2 regions of the Kitasatospora sp. NPDC094019 genome follow, and region 2 is predicted to be linked to the other one. Evidence: predicted binding sites of a transcription regulator. Region 2 holds the regulator's gene; the other holds the start of a gene.
The links. The regulator HrcA, encoded in region 2, represses chaperone genes, less so after heat shock. The targets are predictions, from matches to a motif close to TTNGCACTCNGNNNNNCNGAGTGCNAA.
Positions count from the first base shown of each region.

Region 1: groES (co-chaperone GroES) is a predicted target of HrcA. The motif match lies at 6,096-6,122, and genes of this name have one in related genera.

Region 1 covers NZ_JBIWIF010000006.1:164,034-175,267, forward strand. Annotated here, with positions in the region: gene shbA (RNA polymerase sigma factor ShbA) at 75-743, opposite strand; gene ACIQ9P_RS15470 (response regulator transcription factor) at 1,061-1,672, opposite strand; gene ACIQ9P_RS15475 (WhiB family transcriptional regulator) at 2,243-2,569, shown strand; gene ACIQ9P_RS15480 (LysR family transcriptional regulator) at 2,736-3,737, opposite strand; gene groL (chaperonin GroEL) at 3,907-5,535, opposite strand; gene groES (co-chaperone GroES) at 5,649-5,954, opposite strand; gene ACIQ9P_RS15495 (methyltransferase domain-containing protein) at 6,211-7,440, shown strand; gene ACIQ9P_RS15500 (polysaccharide deacetylase family protein) at 7,416-8,354, opposite strand; gene ACIQ9P_RS15505 (hypothetical protein) at 8,454-8,720, opposite strand; gene tsaD (tRNA (adenosine(37)-N6)-threonylcarbamoyltransferase complex transferase subunit TsaD) at 8,717-9,808, opposite strand; gene rimI (ribosomal protein S18-alanine N-acetyltransferase) at 9,801-10,343, opposite strand; gene tsaB (tRNA (adenosine(37)-N6)-threonylcarbamoyltransferase complex dimerization subunit type 1 TsaB) at 10,466-11,122, opposite strand.
Region 2 covers NZ_JBIWIF010000001.1:960,910-972,143, reverse strand. Annotated here, with positions in the region: gene ACIQ9P_RS04580 (DUF3097 domain-containing protein) at 1-535, opposite strand, end outside; gene ACIQ9P_RS04575 (DUF2785 domain-containing protein) at 570-1,349, opposite strand; gene ACIQ9P_RS04570 (hypothetical protein) at 1,414-2,001, opposite strand; gene htpX (zinc metalloprotease HtpX) at 2,121-3,041, opposite strand; gene hrcA (heat-inducible transcriptional repressor HrcA) at 3,315-4,349, shown strand; gene dnaJ (molecular chaperone DnaJ) at 4,425-5,567, shown strand; gene ACIQ9P_RS04550 (16S rRNA (uracil(1498)-N(3))-methyltransferase) at 5,649-6,398, shown strand; gene ACIQ9P_RS04545 (S41 family peptidase) at 6,477-9,719, shown strand; gene ACIQ9P_RS04540 (histidine triad nucleotide-binding protein) at 9,901-10,254, shown strand; gene ACIQ9P_RS04535 (ribonuclease Z) at 10,257-11,177, shown strand.

The DNA.
Region 1 (11,234 bases), on a different contig from region 2:
GCGCCCCGCCCGCCCGCCTCCGGGGCGCTCCGCCCGGCGCCGACGGCCGGGGCGGGAGCCGGTGCTCCCCGCCGCTAGGAGGACTCCTCCGCCAGGGCGCGGAGACGGCTGAGGGCCCGGTGCTGGGCGACCCGGACGGCCCCCGGCGACATGCCGAGCACCTCGCCGGTCTCCTCCGCCGACAGACCGGCGGCCACCCGCAGCAGGACCAGCTCGCGCTGCCGGGCCGGCAGGTTGGAGAGCAGTTCCTTGGCCCACGCGGCGTCGCTGCTGAGCAGCGCCCGCTCCTCCGGGCCGAGCGCGTCGTCCGGCACCTCCGGCAGGTCGTCCTGCGGGACCACGGTCGATCCGGGCCCGCGCATCGCGGCCCGCTGGAGGTCGGCGATCTTGTGGGCGGCGATCCCGTAGACGAAGGCTTCGAAGGGGCGGCCCTGGTCCCGGTAGCGGGGCAGCGCGCAGAGCACCGCGACGCAGACCTCCTGGGCGATGTCGTCGACGTGGTGCCGGGCCCCGCCGGGCAGCCGGACCAGCCGGCCGCGGCAGTAGCGCAGCGCCAGCGGGTGCACGTGGGCGAGCAGGGCGTCGATCGCCGGGCCCTCGCCCCGGACGGCGGCCGCGACGAGCGCGGCGAGCGCGCCCGGTCCGTCGGCCGGATCCGCGTACGCCGGGGCGGGCCCGGGCGCGGAGGGCTCGGCCTCCACCGGGTCCGCCTCACCGGGAGACCCGGTCACGTCGTCACGCATCGGTCCATGGTGCCTGGTCGCGCGGGAAAACGCGGCACCGCGTCCGGAGTTGTGCACCGGAACGTTATGCGGTGCCGCTCCGGTACGCACCACCGGCCCCTCCTGCACCGCACCGCCTCCCGCCCCGCCGCCGTGAACGGGATCGTCCGCCGCGCCGTCCGCCGAGTCTCCTGCGGCTGTGTGGTTCGCCGCAGTTCCTGTCCGCTGGTCCCCGAGGTGTTCCACTCCTCCATGGTGCAACCTCGGGGCCGTAACGTCACACGCCCCCGCACGGACAATCGCGAGCAGCGTGCCGGAACCGGCGGCGGCACCGGCGGTCAGCGGACCAGGCCCCACCGGAAGCCCAGGGCCACCGCGTGCGCGCGGTCCGAGGCGCCGAGCTTCTTGAACAGCCGCCGGGCGTGGGTCTTGACGGTGTCCTCGGAGAGGAACAGCTCCCGGCCGATCTCCGCGTTGCTGCGGCCGTGGCTCATGCCTTCGAGCACCTGGATCTCACGTGCCGTCAGGGTCGGCGCGGCCCCCATGTCGGGGCTGCGCAGCCGGCGGGGGGCGAGCCGCCAGGTCGGGTCGGCGAGGGCCTGGGTCACGGTGGCCCGCAGTTCGGCGCGCGAGGCGTCCTTGTGCAGGTACCCGCGCGCACCCGCGGCGACCGCGAGGGCGACACCGTCGAGGTCCTCGGCGACGGTGAGCATGATGATCCGGGCACCCGGGTCGGCGGACAACAGCCGCCGGACCGTCTCCACCCCGCCGAGGCCGGGCATCCGGACGTCCATCAGGACGAGATCGGAGCGGTCGGCCACCCAGCGGCGGAGGACCTCCTCACCGTTCGTCGCGGTGGTGACCCGGTCGACACCGGGTACGGTCGCGACCGCGCGGCGTAGCGCCTCGCGGGCGAGCGGGGAATCGTCGCAAACGAGAACGGAAGTCATGACCGTCGTCCTCCGCAGCTGATCCGCGTCACGTTGAGCCTCCTGGCTGGTACGAACCTCTCCGACACGGCCCACCGGCGTCGGACTCCGTGCCGATCGCCCAGGTTCCCCGCGATCGTTCCCGACGTCCGGCGTCCGCTAACCGCCTCCACACTTCCAACGACCATCACTCGAATGAGTTACGGCCTTCAGGGCCATCTCCACCACTGTACGTGGCCGACCCGTTACCGATCAGCCGCATCGCGGTGCACACGCCGCACTTTTGCGCAGCTCGCGCGCTGTGGGCGCACGACCCGCACACCCGAGCGGCGCCCCGCGCGCCCATCGGCCACCCGATTGCCACGCTTGCGCCGGGTGACTCCCGGCCCGACAGTCATGCCCACTTTGCCCGTTTTTAGAGCTTTTGTATGGTCATTGACTGTTGTGCCACTCTGTGGGTGACTTGTCCATGGAGTTGCCGTAAGTCATATTTCCAGGTGTCCACACCGCGCCGGACGCCCCGCCGAGCCGACTCCAGCGCGACCCGCTGGTGACCGGCCCGCGGTCGACGACCTCTGAAGGGAATGAGCCATGGCAGATTTCTCCCGCCTCCCCGGCCCCAACGCGGATCTCTGGGACTGGCAGCTCTCCGCGGCCTGCCGCGGCGTGGACAGCTCCCTCTTCTTCCACCCCGAGGGAGAGCGCGGGGCCGCCCGCAGTTCACGCGAAGCCAGTGCCAAGGAGGTCTGCACCCGCTGCCCGGTCCGGACCGAGTGCGCCGCGCACGCCCTGGCGGTCCGCGAGCCGTACGGCGTCTGGGGCGGGCTCACCGAGGACGAGCGCGAGGAGCTGATGGGCCGCTCGCGCCACCGCCTGGCGGAGGTGCCGCTGGTCGCTCCGGGCGTGTCCCAGCAGTAGGCGGCCGGTTCCGCGCCGGGGAGGAGAAACGTTTCTTCTGCGGTTCTTCTGCGGTCGCCACGAGCCCTCGCGGCACCCCCTCCGGGCCCGGCGGCCCCGTCCGGGTGACGTCCGCCCGAAGCCCGGCCCGGCCCGACCCGGCGGCCGGGCGGGCGGGTCGGCGGCGTCAGCGCCCGGCGGCCGCCCCGGACAGCCGCTCCAGCATCAGCGCCACCGCCGGCACCTCGGCGAGGTCCGGCAGGGTCAGCGCGACCACCTGCCGCACCGCCGGCGCCCCCGAGGCGGCGTGCACCGCCACCGTCGCCACCCCGTCCGGGCGTACCGACTCCAGCGCCAGGCCGGGCAGCACCGCCACCCCGAGCCCGGCCGCCACCAGCCCGACCACGGCCGGGTAGTCGTCGGTGGCGAAGTCGATCCGCGGCTCGAAGCCGGCTCCCGCGCACAGCTCCACCAGATGACCCCGGCACTGCGGGCAGCCGGCGATCCACTGCTCCTCCGCCAGTTCGGCCAGTTCCACCGGCCCGCCGCGCCCGGCCAGCCGGTGCCCGGCGGGCAGCAGGCCGACCAGTGGGTCGTCCAGCAGCGGGGTGGCCACCAGATCGGACCAGTCGGCGCCGGCGCTCAGCTGCTGGGCCTCCAGATTGGCCTCGGCGCGCGCCTCCCGCGGCATGCCGTGCACGGGCGCGGCGGCGGTGACGGCGGCACCGGGGGCCTGCGGATAGCGGAAGGCGAGCGCGACCTCGCACTCGCCGCCGCGCAGCATCGCCAGCGACTCCGGCGGCTCCGCCTCGACCAGCGACACGCGGACCCCCGGATGGGTGCCCCGCAGCCGGGCGACGGCCGGAGGCACCAGGGTCGAACTGGCGGTCGGGAAGGACACCAGCCGGACCCGGCCGGCCCGCAGCCCGGCGATCGCGGCCACCTCCTCCTCGGCGGCGGAGAGTCCGGCGAGGATTCCGGTGGCATGCTTGAGCAGCACCCGGCCTGCCTCGCTGAGCTGCATCCCGCGGCCCGAACGGACCACCAGCGGGGTGTCCACGGACTTCTCCAGCGCCTTCATCTGCTGGCTGATGGCGGGCTGGGTGCAGCCCAGCTCACGAGCGGCGGCGGAGAAGGAGCCGGTGCGGGCGACGGCACGCAGGACGCGCAGGTGGCGGGCCTCGATCATGCCTCCAAGATATAAGGCATTCTTTGCAACAAGCAAAATTCAACTGATAGTTGAAGGATGGAACACACCGGCGCCGCCCCGGCCCGGCCCGGTCCCGCCGCAACGCCGGAGGCCCGGCCCGCCACCCCCAGCGGGGCGCGGACCGGGCCTCCGGTCAGTGCGTCGGGCCTCAGTGCGAGTGGCCGTGACCGCCGTGCGAGTGACCGGCCTCGGCCTCCTCCTCCTTCTTCTCCACCACGAGGGTCTCGGTGGTGAGGAGCAGGGAGGCGATCGAGGCGGCGTTCTCCAGGGCGGAGCGGGTGACCTTGACCGGGTCGATGACGCCGGCCTTCACCAGGTCGCCGTACTCGCCGGTGGCGGCGTTGTAGCCCTGGCCCAGCTCCAGCTCGGCGACCTTGGAGGTGATGACGTAGCCCTCCAGGCCGGCGTTCTGGGCGATCCAGCGCAGCGGCTCGTGCAGCGCCTTGCGGACGACCGCGACACCGGTGGCCTCGTCGCCGGTCAGGCCCAGGCCCTCGTCCAGCACCTTGGCGGCGTGGACCAGCGAGGCGCCACCACCGGCGACGATGCCCTCCTCGACCGCGGCGCGGGTCGCCGAGATGGCGTCCTCCAGGCGGTGCTTGCGCTCCTTCAGCTCCACCTCGGTGGCGGCACCGACGCGGATGACACAGACGCCGCCGGCCAGCTTGGCCAGGCGCTCCTGCAGCTTCTCGCGGTCCCAGTCCGAGTCGGTGTTGGCGATCTCGGCCTTGATCTGGCCGACGCGGCCGGCCACGGCCTCGGAGTCACCGGCACCGTCGACGACGATCGTCTCGTCCTTGGTGACGGTCACGCGGCGGGCGGAGCCCAGCACGTCCAGACCGGCCTGGTCGAGCTTGAGGCCGACCTCCTCGGAGATCACGGTGCCGCCGGTGAGGACGGCCAGGTCGCCGAGGATCGCCTTGCGGCGGTCGCCGAAGCCCGGGGCCTTCACGGCCACCGCGTTGAAGGTGCCGCGGATCTTGTTCACCACGAGGGTGGACAGCGCCTCGCCGTCGACGTCCTCGGCGATGATCAGCAGCGGGCGGGAGGTGCCGCCCTGCAGGATCTTCTCCAGCAGCGGCAGCAGCTCCTGGATGGAGGAGATCTTGCCCTGGTTGATCAGGATGTACGGGTCCTCGAGGATCGCCTCCTGCCGCTCCGCGTCGGTGACGAAGTACGGCGACAGGTAGCCCTTGTCGAACTGCATGCCCTCGGTGAAGTCCAGCTCCACGCCGAAGGTGTTCGACTCCTCGACGGTGATGACACCGTCCTTGCCGACCTTGTCGATCGCCTCGGCGATGAGCTCGCCGACCTGGGTGTCCTGGGCGGAGAGGCTCGCGACGGCGGCGACGTCGTCCTTGCCCTCGATCTCGCGGGCGACCGACAGCAGGTGCGCGGAGACGGCGGCGACGGCCTTGTCGATGCCCTTCTTCAGGGCGGCCGGGCCGGCGCCGGCGGCGACGTTGCGCAGACCCTCGTTGACCAGGGCCTGGGCCAGCACGGTGGCGGTGGTGGTGCCGTCGCCCGCGACGTCGTTGGTCTTGGTGGCGACCTCCTTGACGAGCTGCGCGCCAAGGTTCTCGTACGGGTCGTCGAGCTCGACCTCACGGGCGATGGTGACACCGTCGTTGGTGATGGTCGGGGCGCCGAACTTCTTGTCGATGACGACGTTGCGGCCCTTGGGGCCGATGGTCACCTTGACGGTGTCGGCCAGCTTGTTGACACCGCGCTCGAGCGAGCGGCGGGCGTCCTCGTCGAACTGCAGGATCTTCGGCATGTTCCCTATTCCTTCGGGGTGCGGCCGTCGCCGGCCGCTCGACTACGTGAACCAACAGCCACGCCCCGGCCCCTGTCACTAGGGACACGGATCCGGGGCGTGGCTGAACGCTTTTACTTCTCGATGATCGCGAGAACGTCGCGCGCGGAGAGCACCAGGTACTCCTCGCCCTGGTACTTCACCTCGGTGCCGCCGTACTTCGAGTACAGGACGATGTCACCCACGGCGACGTCGAGCGGAAGACGCTGGCCGTCCTCGAAGCGGCCCGGGCCGACAGCCAGGACGACGCCCTCCTGGGGCTTCTCCTTGGCGGTGTCCGGGATAACCAGGCCGGAGGCCGTGGTGGTCTCGGCGTCGAGCGGCTGGACCACAATGCGGTCCTCGAGCGGCTTGATGGCAACCTTGCTGCTGGTGGTCACGTCCGAGCTCCCCTTCGGAGATTACGGGGTTTTCTAACGGGTAGGGGCGAACTCGCGGATCTGCCGTCGCGGGGGTCAGACACGCACTTTCGCGTTAGCACTCCCCCGGTGGTGAGTGCTAGTGATGACCATAGGCGGCCGTTAGCACTCAGTCAACCAGAGTGCCAACGCCACGCGGGCCGGTCCCGTCCGACGCCCCCGCGCCCGAACCGCGACCGCCCCGATCCCGCCCGGGGACCCGGCGCCCCGGGCCCCCGTGACCGGGGAGAATGGGCGGGTGGAGAACGACGACCTGCGGGCCCTGCTGACCGAGCGGGGCCAGGCCCTGCTCGCCGAACTGCGCGAGTTCGCGCCCGAGGAGGAGCTGGCGCTGGCCACCCGGCTGCGCAAGGAGCACCCCGCCGAGCTGGTGTCGGCCGCCTTCGGCCAGGCCCGGCTGCGCCAGCGGGCCCGGGCCAAGTTCGGCGCCGACGCCGATCTCATGTACTTCACGCCCAACGGCGTCGAGCAGTCCACCCGGCGCGAGGTCGCCGAGTGGCGGGCCGAGCGGTTCGCCGGACTCGGGGTGAAGCGGCTGGCCGATCTCTGCTGCGGCATCGGCGGCGACGTCCTGGCGCTGGCCCGGGCCGGCATCGAGGTGCTGGCCGTCGACCGGGACCCGGCGGCCTGTGCCGCCCTCACCGCCAACGCGGCCGCCCTCGGCCTCGCCGAGCTGGTCGAGGTGCGCTGCGCGGACGTCGCCGAGGTCGACGTCACCGGCTACGACGCGGTCTTCACCGACCCCGCCCGGCGCACCGCGCGCGGCCGGGTCTTCGATCCCGAGGCGTACGCCCCGCCGCTGTCCTGGGCGATCGAGGCCGGTCGGCGCGCCCCCGTCGGCGCGCTCAAGGTGGCGCCCGGGATCCCGCACGAGGCCGTGCCGGCCGACGCCGAGGCCGAGTGGGTCTCGGACCACGGCGACGTCAAGGAGGCGGTGCTCTGGTTCGGCACCCGGGCCGGGCATCCGCACCGCGCCACCCTGCTGCCGCGGCGGGCCGGCCTCACCGGCGGCGACCTGCCCGATCCCCCGGCCGGACCGGTCGGCCGCTACCTGTACGAGCCGGACGGCGCCGTGATCCGCGCCCACCTGGTCGCCGAGGTGGCCGGGCTGGTGAACGGGCGGCTGATCGATCCGAAGATCGCCTACCTGACCTCCGACGAGCTGGTCGACACCCCGTACGCGCACGCCTTCGAGCTCACCGACGTGCTGCCGTTCCACATCAAGAAGCTCAAGGCGCTGCTGCGCGAGCGGAAGGTCGGCACGGTGGTGATCAAGAAGCGCGGGATGGCGATCACCCCGGAGGAACTGCGCCGGCAGCTGCGGCCCACCGGTCCGAACGCCGTCACGGTGGTCCTCAGCCGCACCGACAACGGCCCGCTGATGATGCTGGGCCACCCCGTCACCGGACCGGCCGCGGCCGTTCAGGCGGCCGGCGCCTCGATGTAGTCCTCCAGCCGGGCCACCGCGAAGCCCTGCTCCTGGATCCGGGCCAGCAGCTCGCCGAACATCTGCGTCATCGTCTCGCCCTTGAGGTCCTTCGGGCCCCGGAAGTGGGCGAGCACGATGTCGCCGGGCCGCAGCTTCTTGTCCGCGGCCTGGTACTGCATGTCGTGGATCTGCATCGACTCGCGCCACAGCACCACGGCCCTCGGCCCGCACTGCTGCACCGCGGTGTTGAGCGCCGGCGTGTTGGCGCCGTCCCCGTACGGCGGGCGGAACAGCAGCGGCGGGGTGCCGTACTGCTGGGTGAGCGCGGCCTGGGCGTCGCAGATCTCGGACTTCTGCTTCTCCGGCGGCACCTTGCTCAGCTGGGCGTGGTCCACGGTGTGGTTGTGGACGTGGTTGCCGAGGGCCTGGAGGCGCTTGAAGTAGCCGTAGTCGTCCTTGACGATGTCGCGGGTCAGGAACATCGACACCGGCACCTTGAGGTCGGTCAGCATCTCGACGAACTTCGGGTCCTTCTCGGCACCGTCGTCGATGGTGACGAAGACGACCTTGTCGGGGGTCCTCACCTCGCTGAACACCGGGACCGGCCCGGTCCGCGCGAGCTTCACCGGCTTGTCGGCGGGCGCGGGCGGCGCCGGCGGCAGCGGCGTGAGGTGCCACTTCGCCCACGCGGCGGCGTCCCCGGCGGCCGGGCCGCCCCCGGTCGGGGACGCGGTCGGAGCCGGGCTCCCGGACCGCGAGGGCGCCGGGGCGGCCGTCCCCGGGGAACCGCCCGTCGGGGAGGCGCCCGCCGGGACCAGCGCGGCCGAGGCCGCGCCGCTGCCGCCGTCGCTCGTGCACCCGGTGACGGCGGCCAACAGGGCCAGCACCCCCGCCGCGTACACCGTCGTCCTGCCCCGTGCCTGCGTGTTCACCGCGCCCTGCTCCCCGCTCCCGTGCCGCGACCTCGATCACTAGCACGGTAACGGTCGGACGTTCGGTTCCCGGTCGGGCGTGCGAACGGCTACGGGCGACTACTCCACATGCTCGCTGGTGAAGGACCAGCGGTGCGCCGGACGGCCCAGCAGGGCGGTGGGCGGCTCCGGCACCGGGACCGGCTCGCCGGACCACCAGGTGATCAGCAGCACCCGGTCCCCGGGGGCGGCGAGCAGCTCGGCGCGGAGCAGCCCGGCCGAACCGCGCAGCGCGGGCAGTGCCGTCCCCCGGACCCAGCCGGAGAGCTCGGCGCCCCGGCCGTCTGCGGCCCTGGCCTCCCACATCGCGGCGGTGGTGGGGCTCACCGCCGCTCCCCGGTCAGGGCCTCGTACGCCTGCCCGTGGAAGTCGGTGTGCGGCACGTGGACCTCGGTGACCGGCAGCGAGGAGTCCGCCGACAGGTCGAGCGAGGACGGCGCCCGGTCCCGCCAGACCATCTCGCTGCCGAGCGCGGCGACCATCGCCCCGTTGTCGGTGCACAGGCCCGGACGCGGCACCCGGAGCCGGATGCCGGCCCGGTCGCAGCGCTGCTGGGCCATCTCGCGGAGCCGGGAGTTGGCCGCGACACCGCCGCCGATCATCAGGTGGTCGACGCCGCTGTCCTTGCACGCCTTGACGGCCTTGCGGGTGAGCACGTCGGTGACCGCCTCCTGGAAGGACGCCGCGACGTCCGCGACCGGCACCTCCTCGCCGGCCCGGCGCTTCGCCTCCACCCAGCGGGCGACGGCGGTCTTCAGACCGGAGAAGGAGAAGTCGTACTCCGGGTCCTTGGGACCGGTCAGGCCGCGCGGGAAGGCGATCGCCTTCGGGTCGCCCTCGCGGGCCCTGCGGTCCACCACCGGGCCGCCGGGGAAGCCCAGCCCGAGCACCCGGGCCACCTTGTCGAAGGCTTCGCCGGCCGCGTCGTCGATGGTCGCGCCGAGCGGGCGGACGTCGGTGGTGATGTCCTCGCTCAGCAGCAGCGAGGAGTGCCCGCCGGAGACCAGCAGGGCCATCGTCGGCGAGGGCAGGCGGCCGTGCTCCAGCTGGTCCACGCAGATGTGCGAGGCGAGGTGGTTGACCCCGTACAGCGGCTTGTCGAGGGCCCACGCGTACGCCTTGGCGGCGCTCACGCCGACCAGCAGCGCGCCGGCCAGGCCCGGTCCGGCGGTGACGGCGATGCCGTCCAGGTCGCTCGCCCTGACGCCCGCGGTGTCCAGGGCGCGCTGGATCGTCGGGACCATCGCCTCCAGGTGCGCGCGGCTGGCGATCTCGGGGACGACGCCGCCGAAGCGGGCGTGGTCGTTGACGCTGGAGGCCACCGCGTCGGCCAGCAGGGTGGTGCCGCGCACGATGCCGACGCCGGTCTCGTCGCAGGAGGTCTCGATGCCGAGGACGAGCGGTTCGTCAGCCATGGGGGGTGTCCTTCTTCACATCCGGTCGCGGGTGGTCCGCGGGTTCGTCGAGGTCGTCGGGGGCCGCGGCGGAGGCGGCGGGGTCGGCCGGGACGGCCGTGAGGTCGAGCCGCATCACCAGCGCGTCGATGCCGGCCGGCTGGTAGTAGCCGCGCCGGATGCCGACCGGCTCGAAGCCGAAGCGCTCGTAGAGGCGCTGCGCGCGGGTGTTGTCCACCCGCACCTCCAGCAGCAGGTCCGCGCAGCCGCGCCGGGCCGACTCCCGGACCAGGTCCGCGAGCAGCGCCGCGCCGAGCCCGGTGCCCTGGTGGCGTCCGTCGACCGCGATGGTCTGCACGTCGCCGTCGCCGCCCACCGCCATCAGCCCCGCGTAGCCGACGACCGCGCCGTCCGGGGTGACGGCGACGGTGTAGTGCCGGGTGCCGCCGGGGTGGGCCTCGGCCAGCTCGGACCAGAACATGCCGGCCGACCAGGCGTCCTCCGGGAACAACTCCTGCTCCAGCAGCAGTACCGGGGCGATGTGCCACCAGCGCATCGGGCGCAGCCGGGCGGCGGGAGCCCGGTCCGCCGGGACCCGGTCGGCCGGCGCGCGGTCGTCCGGGGCCGGAGCGGCGGCACCGGGGCCGACGGTGCCGGGCCGGGCGGTGCTCGGGCCGGTCACGCCGGGAGCACCGCCTTGTAGCCGGCCGGCACCTGGGCGTCCGGGCGGCGCAGGTAGAGCGGGGCGTTGGGCAGCAGGGCCCGGCCGGCGGCCAGCTCGGCGACGGCGAACGCGGCGAGCGCGCCGGCCGAGACGTGCTCGGGGCCGTGCGCCCCCGGGAAGCTGTCCGGGTAGAGCAGCGCGCCGGCGCCGACCGACCGCGCCGGAGGGGTCAGCTCGCCCGGGCGGTCCACCGACGGCCCCTCGGTCCGCCGGCCCTCGGCGTCGTAGGCGGCCCAGTAGACCTCCTTGCGGCGGGCGTCGGTGGCCACCGTGAACGGCTCGCCGGCCAGCCCCTCGGCGCGGGCCGCGTGGGCGATCGCGTCCAGCGTGCAGACGCCGTGCACGGGCAGGCCGAGCGCGTGGCCCAGCGCGGCGGCGGTCACCAGGCCGACCCGCAGGCCGGTGTACGGGCCGGGGCCCACGCCGACCGCGATGTCGGTCAGCCGGTGCCGGTCGACACCGGCCTCCCGGAGCACCCGGTCGATCGCGGGGATCAGGAGTTCGCCGTGGCGCCTGGCGTCGACCTGGTCGGTCTCGGCGAGGACGGCCGTGCCGTCGTGGACGGCGGCGGTGACGGCGGGGGTAGCGGTGTCGAACGCGAGCAGCAGCACGGGTCAAGGTTAGACCGCCGGGCCGGTGCCCGGTCCGGCGCCGGTCCCCGGTGGCACGGCCGGGCACGTGCTCCGCCCGATCGAAAACCGGGCCGACTCCGGAACACACGTC
Region 2 (11,234 bases):
TGGTGCCCGGGAGCAGGTGGTCGACCAGGACGCCGAGGCGGCGTTCCGGGCCGGGGGCGAACTCGGCGACGATCGCGGGCAGGTCGTCGACGCCCTCCAGGTACTCGACGACCACGCCCTCGACCCGCAGGTCGTCGCCCCAGACCCGCTCCACCAGCTCGGCGTCGTGCCGCCCCTCGACGTAGATCCGCGACTCGCGGGCCACCCGGGCCCGGGCGCCGGGGACGGCGACCGAGCCGGAGGCGGTCCGGGCGGGGGTGCGGGCCGGGGCGGGTCCGGCCGGCCGGACCAGGGTGACCGTCCGGCCCTCCAGCAGGAAGCCGCGCGGGACCAGCGGGAACACCCGGTGCTTGCCGAACCGGTCCTCCAGGGTGACGGTGTGCCCCTCCGCGGTCTTCTCGCAGCGCACCACCGCGCCGCAGAAGCCGGACGCGGCCTCCTCGACCACCAGGTCCCGCTCGGCGGGCACCTCGGGGGCCGGCGCCTGGTTCTTCCACGGCGGGGTCAGGTCGGGTCCGTACTGGCGGCTGCGCATTCCCCGGAGTCTATTTCCCGGAGCCCACGGGGCGTCAGCCGGTGAACGGCGAGTTCACCACCAGCAGCTCGGCGATCCGCGCGCGCAGGGCCGCGGAGTGCGGCAGCGGTACCGGCGCGCCGCCGCGCTCCATGCGCACGCCCCGGTCGGCGAGCACGTAGACGGCCCGCAGGGTGCGCAGGGTGTTGGAGACGACGGCGGGCACGGCGCCGGTGGTCGCGGAGGGGCGGCGCGGCGGCTGCGCGGCGATCGGGTCGAGCCAGCCGAGGGCCTGGCGCTCGGTCAGCCCGGGGCGGGTGAGGATCTGGGCGACGGCGCGGCCGAGCCGGTCGTCCTCCATGGCGTCCAGCACGTGGTCGGTGGGGGCCAGCAGCCGGGCGGTGACCAGGCCCAGCAGCGGGGTCGGGTCGGGGAGCAGCGGGCCGCGGCCGAGGGCGGCCAGGTAGTCGGCGCCGTGGGCGACCGCGTGCAGCCAGCCGAGTTCCGGGTCGAAGCCGCGCAGGTCGGTCTCGTCGGTGTACCAGCGGCCGAAGGCGTCCAGCCAGACGGGGCGGTGGGTGCCGAGGTCGGCGAGTTCGGCGAGGACCAGCGGGGCGAAGGTGCGGGCCTGGATCCCGGGGTCGGTGAGGCGTTCGGCCATCCCGTCGCCGAGGGCCAGCCGCTGGTCGGGCGTGAGCTGCGGTACCCAGCGGCACAGCTGCTCGTAGGCGAGGCTGTCGCGGACGTGCGGGTCGGGCGAGCGCAGCGCGTCGCTGACGGCGGCGAGGGTCTCGGGGGTGGGGGCGGCGGATTCGAGGGCGGTCCAGTTGATCACGGGCGGACCCTAGAGGCGGGGGCGGTCGCGGGCCACCGGTTTACGGGTCCGGGAGCGGCCCGGTTCACAGCCCGGGCGCGCCCCAGACCGGGAACCAGCGGCTGAGGTCCTTCTCCAGCCGCAGATCGTTGCCGAGCATCGCGTTGACCTCCAGTTCCAGCGGGTTGTCGCGCTTCTCGCCGCCGCCGGGCAGTGGTGCGAAGGGGTAGAAGGTGCCGCGTTTGTACAGGTAGACCAGGGCCAGCGGGCGCCTTCCGTCGGCGTCGCGGAACCCGACCAGCGAGCAGAGCAGCTGCGGGCCGAAGCCGTGCGCCTCCAGTTCGCTGTTGACCGCGTGCAGGTCGTTGACGAGTGCCGGGAGTTCGTCGGGCGCGTGCCGGGCGAGCAGCCAGGAGTAGCCGTAGGAGTCCCTGGACGCCTCGACGGGGACGCCGCCGCGTTCGGTGTCGGCGTCGAGCAGGGCCCGGACCTGCCGTTCGACCTCGTCGAAGGCGCCGCCCTCGACGGAGGCGAAGCAGACCGAGCCGAGCCCGGTGGGCCGGAAGCCGGCCGCGGCCTCCAGGGTGAGGGCGGCGGACGGCACGCCGAACAGCTGGTCGAGGTCGGGCTTGACGGGCTTGGTGCGGCCGAACAGCGTGTCGAGGATGCCCACGACGGTCCTTCCGGTCAGGGGTGTGCGGGGCGATCGGGCGGGGCGGTCGGGTCCGAACGGGCAGGGCCGGACCGGTGCTGGTGGTAGGGGCGGTGGCGGTGGTGGGGCGGCCGGACGGATCAGCGGCCGAGGTCGGAGGAGATCTTCGCCAGCTGGGCCAGCCGCTGCTCCAGCGACGGGTGGGTGGAGAACAACTGGGTGGCGGCCTCCCGGGCGCTGAGCGCGGGTGCGAAGTAGAACGCGTTGTACGCCTGCGACTGGCGCAGGTCCCGGGTCGGGATGGCGGCGATCTGACCGGTCACCTTGGTGAGGGCCGAGGCCAGCGCGCTGGGCCGGCCGGTGAGCTGGGCGGCGGCCCGGTCGGCGGCCAGCTCGCGGTAGCGGGAGAGCAGCCGGGTCAGCAGGAAGCTGATCGCGTAGACGGCGACCGACACCAGGGGGATCACCAGGGCGGCGATCGCGGCATTGGAGTCGTTGTTGTTGCGCCCGCCGCCCATGAAGCCGCCGTACATGGCGATCCGGGTCATCGCGCCGGCCAGGACGCCGAGGAAGCCGGCCACCGTCATCACGGCGACGTCCCGGTGGGCGACGTGCGACAGCTCGTGGGCGAGCACGCCCTCCAGTTCCTCGGGTTCCAGCCGGCGCAGCAGGCCGGTGGTGACGCAGACCACCGCGTTCTGCGGGTTGCGGCCGGTGGCGAAGGCGTTCGGCATGTCGTTGTCGGCGACCGCCACCCGGGGTTTGGGCATGTCGGCGAGCGCGCAGAGCCGGTCGACGGCGCCGTGCAGCTGCGGGTACTGCTCCGGGGTGACCCGGTGGGCGCCCATCGCCCGTTCGGTGATCCGGTCGCTGAACCAGAACTGGGCGACGAACAGGCCGCCCGAGATCAGCACGACGATCGGCCACGCGCCGCGCAGCAGCACGATCAGCAGACCGGTGAATCCCACGTACAGCAGGCCGATCAGGAACATCGTCCCCACCATGCGGCCGGTCAGGCCGCGGTCGGGGGCGAAGCGGGTGTGCCGGTCCGAGCTCGTCATCTCTGCTCCTCCGTTCGCCGTCCGCTTCCGATGCTGCCACCGGGCGGGCCCCGCGGCATCACCCGCGCGCCGTGGACTGCGGGCAGGATCACCCCGGCCGGGCCGTTCCTGCCGTCGGACCCGGGCCTTACACTGGCAGGTACGGTTCTGGCACTCGTGCGTTCAGAGTGCCAAGGCCGGGCCCCGCGGGGTCGGACCGGACAGCTCGAACACGGACACATGCCACGACGGTGTGTCACAACGGACAACGCGTGAAGACGGAGGTGCGTGCCCATGGCCGGTGAGGTCCGCCAGCTCGACGACCGCAAACTCGCGGTGCTTCGCGCGATCGTCCAGGACTACGTGGGGACGGAGGAGCCGGTCGGCTCCAAGGCCCTGGTCGAGCGGCACAACCTCGGGGTCTCCCCGGCCACCGTCCGCAACGACATGGCGGCGCTGGAGGAGGAGGGCTACATCCACCAGCCGCACACCAGCGCCGGGCGGATCCCCACCGACAAGGGCTACCGGCTGTTCGTCGACAAGCTGGCCGAGGTCAAGCCGATGAGCGCGCCCGAGCGGCGGGCGATCCGGCACTTCCTCGACGGCGCGGTGGACCTCGACGACGTGGTCGCCCGTACGGTGCGGCTGCTCGCCCAGCTGACCCGCCAGGTCGCGGTGGTGCAGTACCCCTCGCTGAGCCGCTCCACGGTGCGGCACATCGAGCTGGTCGCGCTGGCCCCGGCCAAGGTGATGCTGGTGCTGATCATGAACACCGGCCGGGTCGAGCAGCGGCTGGTGGACTGCCCGGGCACGGTCGGCGAGACCGTGCTGGCGGACCTCCGGGGCCGGATCAACGCCCGGGCCGCCGGACAGCGGCTCCCGGACGTCCCGGGGCTGCTGGAGGAGCTGCCCGCGCAGTTCGATGCGGCCGACCGGCCGACCGTGTCGACGGTGCTGGCGACGCTCTTCGAGACCCTCGCGGAGCAGCGCGAGGAGCGGATCATGCTGGCCGGCACGGCCAATCTGACCCGCTTCGGCCACGACTTCCCGCTGACCATCCAGCCGGTGCTGGAGGCGCTGGAGGAGCAGGTCGTCCTGCTCCGCCTCCTGGGTGAGACCGCGGACGCCGGGATGACGGTCCGGATCGGGCGCGAGAACGCCTACGAAGGGCTGAATTCCACCTCGGTCGTCTCGGTCGGTTACGGTTCGGGCGACGAGAGCGTGGCCAAACTGGGGGTGATCGGTCCGACCCGGATGGACTACCCGGGCACAATGGGGGCGGTGCGAGCGGTGGCACGGTACGTGGGTCAGATTCTGGCCGAGTCGTAGGAACGGTCGTCGTCGGACAGCTGACGGCGCCCGAAGTCGCAAGCACTCACACAGGCGGAACAAGCGGAGCATTTGGTGGCCACGGACTACTACGCGGTACTCGGCGTCCGACGGGATGCGGGGCAGGACGAGATCAAGAAGGCGTTCCGGCGCCTGGCACGCGAACTGCACCCGGACGTCAACCCGGACCCGAAGACGCAGGAGCGGTTCAAGGAGATCAACGCCGCCTACGAGGTGCTCTCCGACCCGCAGAAGCGCCAGGTCTACGACCTCGGCGGCGACCCGCTCTCGCCGAACGGCGGCGCGGGCGCGGGCGGCTTCGGCGCGGGCGCGGCGGGCTTCGGCTTCTCCGACATCATGGACGCCTTCTTCGGCGCCGCCTCCGGCCAGCGCGGACCGCGCTCCCGGACCAGGCGCGGCCAGGACGCCATGATCAGGCTGGAGATCACCCTGGAGGAGGCCGCGTTCGGCACCACCAAGGAACTCCAGGTCGACACGGCGGTCACCTGCACCACCTGCAGCGGCGAGGGCGCCGCGCCCGGCACCTCCGCGCAGACCTGCGACATGTGCCGCGGCAAGGGCGAGGTCTCCCAGGTCACCCGGTCCTTCCTGGGCCAGGTCATGACCTCCCGCCCCTGCCCGCAGTGCCAGGGCTTCGGCACCGTCGTGCCGACCCCGTGCCCGGAGTGCGCCGGCGACGGCCGGGTCCGCGCCCGTCGCACCCTGACCGTCAAGATCCCGGCCGGTGTCGACAACGGCACCAGGATCCAGCTGGCCGGCGAGGGCGAGGTCGGCCCCGGCGGCGGCCCGGCCGGAGACCTCTACGTCGAGATCGCCGAGACCAGCCACCCGACCTTCCAGCGGCGCGGCGACGACCTGCACTGCACGGTCACCATCCCGATGACGGCGGCCTCGCTCGGTACCCAGGTGCCGCTGCAGACCCTGGACGGGATCGAGGAGGTCGACATCCGGCCCGGCACCCAGTCCGGCCAGTCGATCCCGCTGCACGGCCGGGGCATCACGCACCTGCGCGGCGGCGGCCGGGGCGACCTGATAGTGCATGTCGAGGTGCAGACGCCCACCAAGCTCGACCCCGAGCAGGAGGAGCTGCTGCGCCGCCTGGCGGTGCTGCGCGGCGAGGAGCGGCCGTCCGGCCAGTTCGCGCCCGGGCAGCAGGGGCTGTTCTCCCGGCTGAAGGACGCCTTCAACGGCCGGTAGCCGTCCCGCGCGGGGGTGCCGAGGCTTCCTCGGCACCCCTTTCGCGTTCCCGTCCCCGTTCCCACCCCGGAGGTTCCCCGCATGACCGCGCCCGTGTTCGTCGTCGACACCGAGCGGATCGCCGCCGCCGCGCCGGGCGCGTCCGTCCGGCTGGACGGGCCGGAGGGCCGGCACGCCGCCGCGGTGAAGCGGCTGGAGCCCGGCGAGGCGGTCACCCTGGCCGACGGCCGGGGCCTCGGCGTGGACGGCACCGTCGCGGCGGTGCACGGCAAGGACGCGATCGAGGTCACCGTGACGGCCGTGCGGCGCGAGCCGGAGCCGTCGCCGCGGATCGTCGTCGTCCAGGCCCTGCCCAAGGGCGACCGGGGCGAGCTGGCGGTCGAGACCATGACCGAGGTCGGCGTGGACGTGGTGATCCCCTGGGCGGCGTCGCGCTGCATCACCCAGTGGAAGGGCGAGCGCGGCGCCAAGGCGCTCGCCAAGTGGCGGGCCACCGCGCGGGAGGCCGGCAAGCAGTCCCGGCGGCTGCGCTTCCCCGAGGTCCGCGAGGCGATGACCACCCGGCAGCTGGCCCCCGTGCTGGCCGCCGCCGCGTTCGCCGCGGTGCTGCACGAGGAGGGCTCCGAGCCGCTGGCCGGGGCGGTCCTGCCGGACACCGGGGACCTCGTGCTCGTGGTCGGCCCGGAGGGCGGCGTCTCGCCGGAGGAGCTGGCCGTCTTCGCCGGGGCCGGCGCCGCGCCGTACCGGCTCGGCCCCTCGGTGCTGCGCACCTCCACGGCCGGGGTGGCGGCCGGCGCGCTGCTGCTGGGCCGCACCGGCCGCTGGGCCTGACGGCGGCGTCCCCCGTCGGGGTTTCGCGGACCGCGAAGTGCGGGCGCGCCGCGCCCCCGCCTGCCTAGGGTGGCGACCGTGAGCGAACCCGAGAGCACCCCCGAGGGCGCCTACCTGCGCCACCCGCACCTGCACGGCGACCTGGTCACGTTCGTGGCCGAGAACGACGTCTGGCTCGCCCCGCTCGACGGCGGCCGGGCCTGGCGGCTGACCGCCGACCACCGTCCGGTCCGCAGACCGATGTTCTCCCCGGACGGCCGCCGCATCGCCTTCACCTCCACCCGGGACGGCGCCCCCGAGGTCCACCTGGTCCCGGTGGACGGCGGCCCGTCCCGGAGGCTGACCCACTGGGGCGACGCGCAGACCCAGCTGCGCGGCTGGACCGCCGACGGCCGGCCGATCGCCACCACCGCCGCCGGCCAGTCCTCGCTGCGCCGCACCTGGGCGCTGGCGGTGCCGCCGGACGGCGGCGAGGCCGCCCGGCTGCCGTACGGGCCGGTCGGCGGCCTGGCCTTCGAGCCCGGCGGCGACCGGGTGCTGCTGGTCTCCGCCCACAGCGTCGAGCCGGCCTGGTGGAAGCGCTACCGGGGCGGGCGGACCGGCCGGCTGTGGATCGGCACCGACCGCTTCGAACGCGTGCACGAGGAGCTGGACGGGAACATCGAGTCGCCGCTCTGGGTGGGCGGGCGGATCGCCTTCCTCTCCGACCACGAGGGCGTCGGCGCGCTGTACTCCAGCCTCCCGGACGGTTCCGACCTGCGCCGGCACGGCATCTCGCCGGAGGGCTTCTACGCCCGCACCGCCACCACCGACGGGAGCCGGGTGGTCTGGCACAGCGCCGGCGACCTGTGGCTGCTGGAGGACCTCGACGGTGCCGAGCCGCGCCGCCTGGACGTCCGCCCGTCCGGTCCGCGCACCGGCCGCCGCCCCCGCCCGGTGTCCGCCGCGCACTGGCTGGAGGGCGCCGCCCCGGACCGCACCGGGCGGGCCGGGGCCGTGGTGGTGCGAGGTTCCGTGCACTGGCTGACCCACCGGGAGGGCCCGGCCCGGGTACTGGACGAGACGCCGGGCGTGCGCGGCCGGCTGGCCCGGGTGGTGCCCGGCCCGGCCGGCGAGGACGCCGCCCAGGGCGTGGTGTGGGTGACCGACGCCGAGGGCGAGGACGCGATCGAGTACGCGCCCGCAGTGCTCGGCGCCGAGCGCCGCCGACTGGCCGCCGGCCGGCTGGGCCGGGTCCGCTCGCTGCTGGTCTCCCCGGACGGCAAGCAGCTGGCGGTCGGCGCGCACGACGGCCGGGTGCTGCTGGTGGGCCTGGCCGACGGCGCCGTGCACGAGCTGGCGCACAGCACCGACGGCGAGGTCAGCGGCCTGGCGTTCAGCCCGGACTCGGCCTGGCTGGCCTGGTCGCAGCCGACCCTCGGGCCGTGGTCGCTGCGCCAGATCGTGCTGGCCAACCTGGCCACCCGGACGGTCTCCGAGGCCACCCCGCAGCGGTTCGTCGACACCTCCCCGGCGTTCACCGCCGACGGCCGGCACCTGGCGTTCCTCTCGGTCCGCAGCTTCGACCCGGTGTACGACTCGCACGTCTTCGACCTGTCCTTCCCCAACGGCTGCCGCCCGTACCTGATCACGCTGGCCGCCGACACGCCGTCGCCGTTCGGGCCGCGCCGGGGCGGCCGACCGGCCGGCGGGGAGGACGACGAGCCGAAGGGCCGCCGGGCGGACGGCGAGGAGGGCGCGGCGGACGCGCCGCCGGCGACCCGGGTCGACCTGGACGGCATCGCCGACCGGATCGTGGCGTTCCCGGTCGAGGGCGGCCGCTTCGGCGTCCTGCGGGCCGCCAAGGACGGCGTGCTGTGGACCAGGGTCCCGCTGCTCGGCGAGCTGGGCGACGAGGCCGCCTCGCTGGAGGACGAGCGCCCGCGGCCGACCCTGGAGCGCTTCGACTTCCGCAAGCGCCGGGCGGAGCAGCTGGTGGACGGCCTGGACGCGTTCGCGGTGAGCGGGGACGGCACCCGGCTCGCGGTGCTGGACGAGGGCGAGCTGCGGATCGTGCCCGCCGACCACAAGGCGTCCGGCGAGGACGACGAGATCGACGTCGACCTGGACCGGCTCCGGGTGACGGTCGATCCGGCGGCCGAGTGGCGGCAGATGTACGACGAGAACGGCCGGCTGATGCGGGACAACTTCTGGCGTCCCGACCTCGGCGGGGTGGACTGGGCCGGGGTGCTGGCCCGTTACCGGCCGCTGGTGGAGCGGCTCGGTTCGCACGACGACCTGGTGGACCTGCTCTGGGAGGTGCACGGCGAGCTGGGCACCTCGCACGCGTACGTGGTGCCGCACGGGCTCCACACCGAGGCGGCCCGCCGGCAGGGCCTGCTGGGCGCGGACCTGGTCCGGGACGGCGAGGTGTGGCGGGTCGCGCGGATCCTGCCGGGGGAGTCCTCCGACCCCCGGGCGCACTCACCGCTGGCCGCCCCGGGCGCGGCCGTCCGCCCCGGGGACGCGGTGCTGGCGGTCAACGGCCGCCCGGTGGACCCGGTGACCGGCCCGGCGCCGCTGCTGGCCGGCACCGCCGGGCAGCCGGTCGAGCTGACGGTCGCGGGGAAGGACGGCACCGACCAGCGGTACCCGGTGGTGGTCCCGCTCGCCGACGACGAGGCGCTGCGCTACCACGACTGGGTGGCCGGGCGGCGGGCCGCCGTCCGGGAGCTGTCGGACGGCCGGCTCGGCTATCTGCACATCCCCGACATGCAGACCACCGGCTGGGCGCAGATCCACCGCGACCTGCGCTCGGAGATGGCCCGGGAAGGCGTGGTCGTCGACGTCCGGGGCAACCGGGGCGGGCACACCTCGCAGCTGGTGGTCGAGAAGCTGGCCCGGCGGATCGTCGGCTGGGGCGTCGCCCGGGACGCCGCCAGTCCCTCGCCGTACCCGGAGGACGCGCCGCGCGGCCCGGTGGTCGCGCTGGCGGACGAGTACTCGGGCTCGGACGGCGACATCGTCAACGCGGCGATCCAGGCGCTGGGGATCGGCCCGGTCGTCGGTACCCGCACCTGGGGCGGGGTGATCGGCATCGACAGCCGCTATTCGCTGGTGGACGGGACGCTGGTGACCCAGCCGAAGTACGCGTTCTGGTCGGAGCAGCGCGGCTGGGGCCTGGAGAACCACGGGGTGGACCCGGACGTGGAGGTGCCGTTCCCGCCGCACGCCTGGGCGGCGGGGGAGGACCCGCAGCTCGCCGAGGGGGTGCGGATCGCGTTGGCGGCGCTCGCCGAGCGGCCGGCGAAGACCCCGCCGGTGCTGCCCTGGGAGGCGTAGCCGGTGCGGCGGCGGGAGGCCGGGTCCGGCCCGGCCTCCCGCTCCGGGGCGGCCCCCGCCGAGGGCGCGGGGCGGCGGGGGCACCGGTGCGGGGAGTACCGGCGGGCGACGGCGGGGCTCGGCTAGCATGCCGCCGTACGCTCCCACCAGACCTGCACCAGCATCCCGCGAGGAGATCCCGATGGCCGGCGAGCCGCAGCCCGACTGCCTGTTCTGCAAGATCGTGGCGGGCGAGATCCCGGCCACCGTGGTCCGGAAGACCGACCGGACCCTCGCCTTCCGCGACATCGCCCCGAAGGCCCCGGTGCACGTCCTGGTGATCCCGCACGCCCACTACCCGAACGCGGCCGCGCTGGCCGAGGCGGAACCCGACATCGCCGGCGAACTGCTCGCCGAGGCGGGCCGGGTCGCCGCGGACGAGGGCGTCGAGGACTACCGGCTGATCTTCAACACCGGCGCCGGCGCCGGCCAGACGGTCTTCCACGCGCACGTCCACGTGCTCGCCGGCACCTCCATGACCGAGCGCATGGTCTAGGCGTGTCGCAGCGCGAACTCGTCGTCCTCGGGACCGCAAGTCAGGTTCCGACCCGGCACCGCAACCACAACGGCTACCTGCTGCGCTGGGACGGCGAGGGCCTGCTCTTCGACCCCGGGGAGGGGACCCAGCGGCAGATGCTGCGCGCCGGGGTCTCGGCCACCCAGCTCACCCGGATCGCCGTCACGCACTTCCACGGCGACCACAGCCTGGGCCTGGCCGGGGTGATCCAGCGGATCAACCTGGACCGGGTCCCGCACCCGGTGGACGTCTACTTCCCGGCCTCCGGCGAGGTGTACTTCGAGCGGCTGCGGTACGCCACCGCCTTCCACGAGACGGCCGTGCTGCGGCCCCGGCCGATCGAGGAGCCGGGCCCGCTGCCCGCGCCCGGCGCCCGCTTCGCGCTGGAGGCGGTCCGGCTCTCGCACCCGGTCGAGTCCTTCGGCTACCGGCTGAGCGAGCCGGACGGCCGCCGGCTGGTGCCCGAACGGCTGGCCGCCCTGGGCATCGCCGGCCCCGACACCGGCCGGCTCCAGCACCAGGGCGCGATCGAGGTGGACGGGCGGCGGATCACCCTGGAGGAGGTCAGCGAGCCCCGGCCCGGGCAGCGGTTCGCCTTCGTCATGGACACCCGGCTCTGCGAGGGCGTCCACGAGCTGGCCGAGCGCGCCGACCTGCTGGTCGTCGAGGCGACCTTCTCCGACGCGGACGCCGGGCTGGCCGAGGACCACGGCCACCTCACCGCGGGCCAGGCCGCCAAGGTCGCCGCCGAGGCGGGTGTCCGCACCCTGGTGCTGACCCACTTCTCGCAGCGCTATCCCGACCTCGGCCAGCACCTCGCCGACGCCCGCAAGCATTTCGACGGGCCGATCGTGCTTGCCGAGGACCTCGCCCGGGTACCAGTACCGCCCCGGCACAAGTGAGGCGCCCACCCGTCAGGGCCGCGGTGAACAGCGTGGAAAACCGCTCGCGCCGCCCGG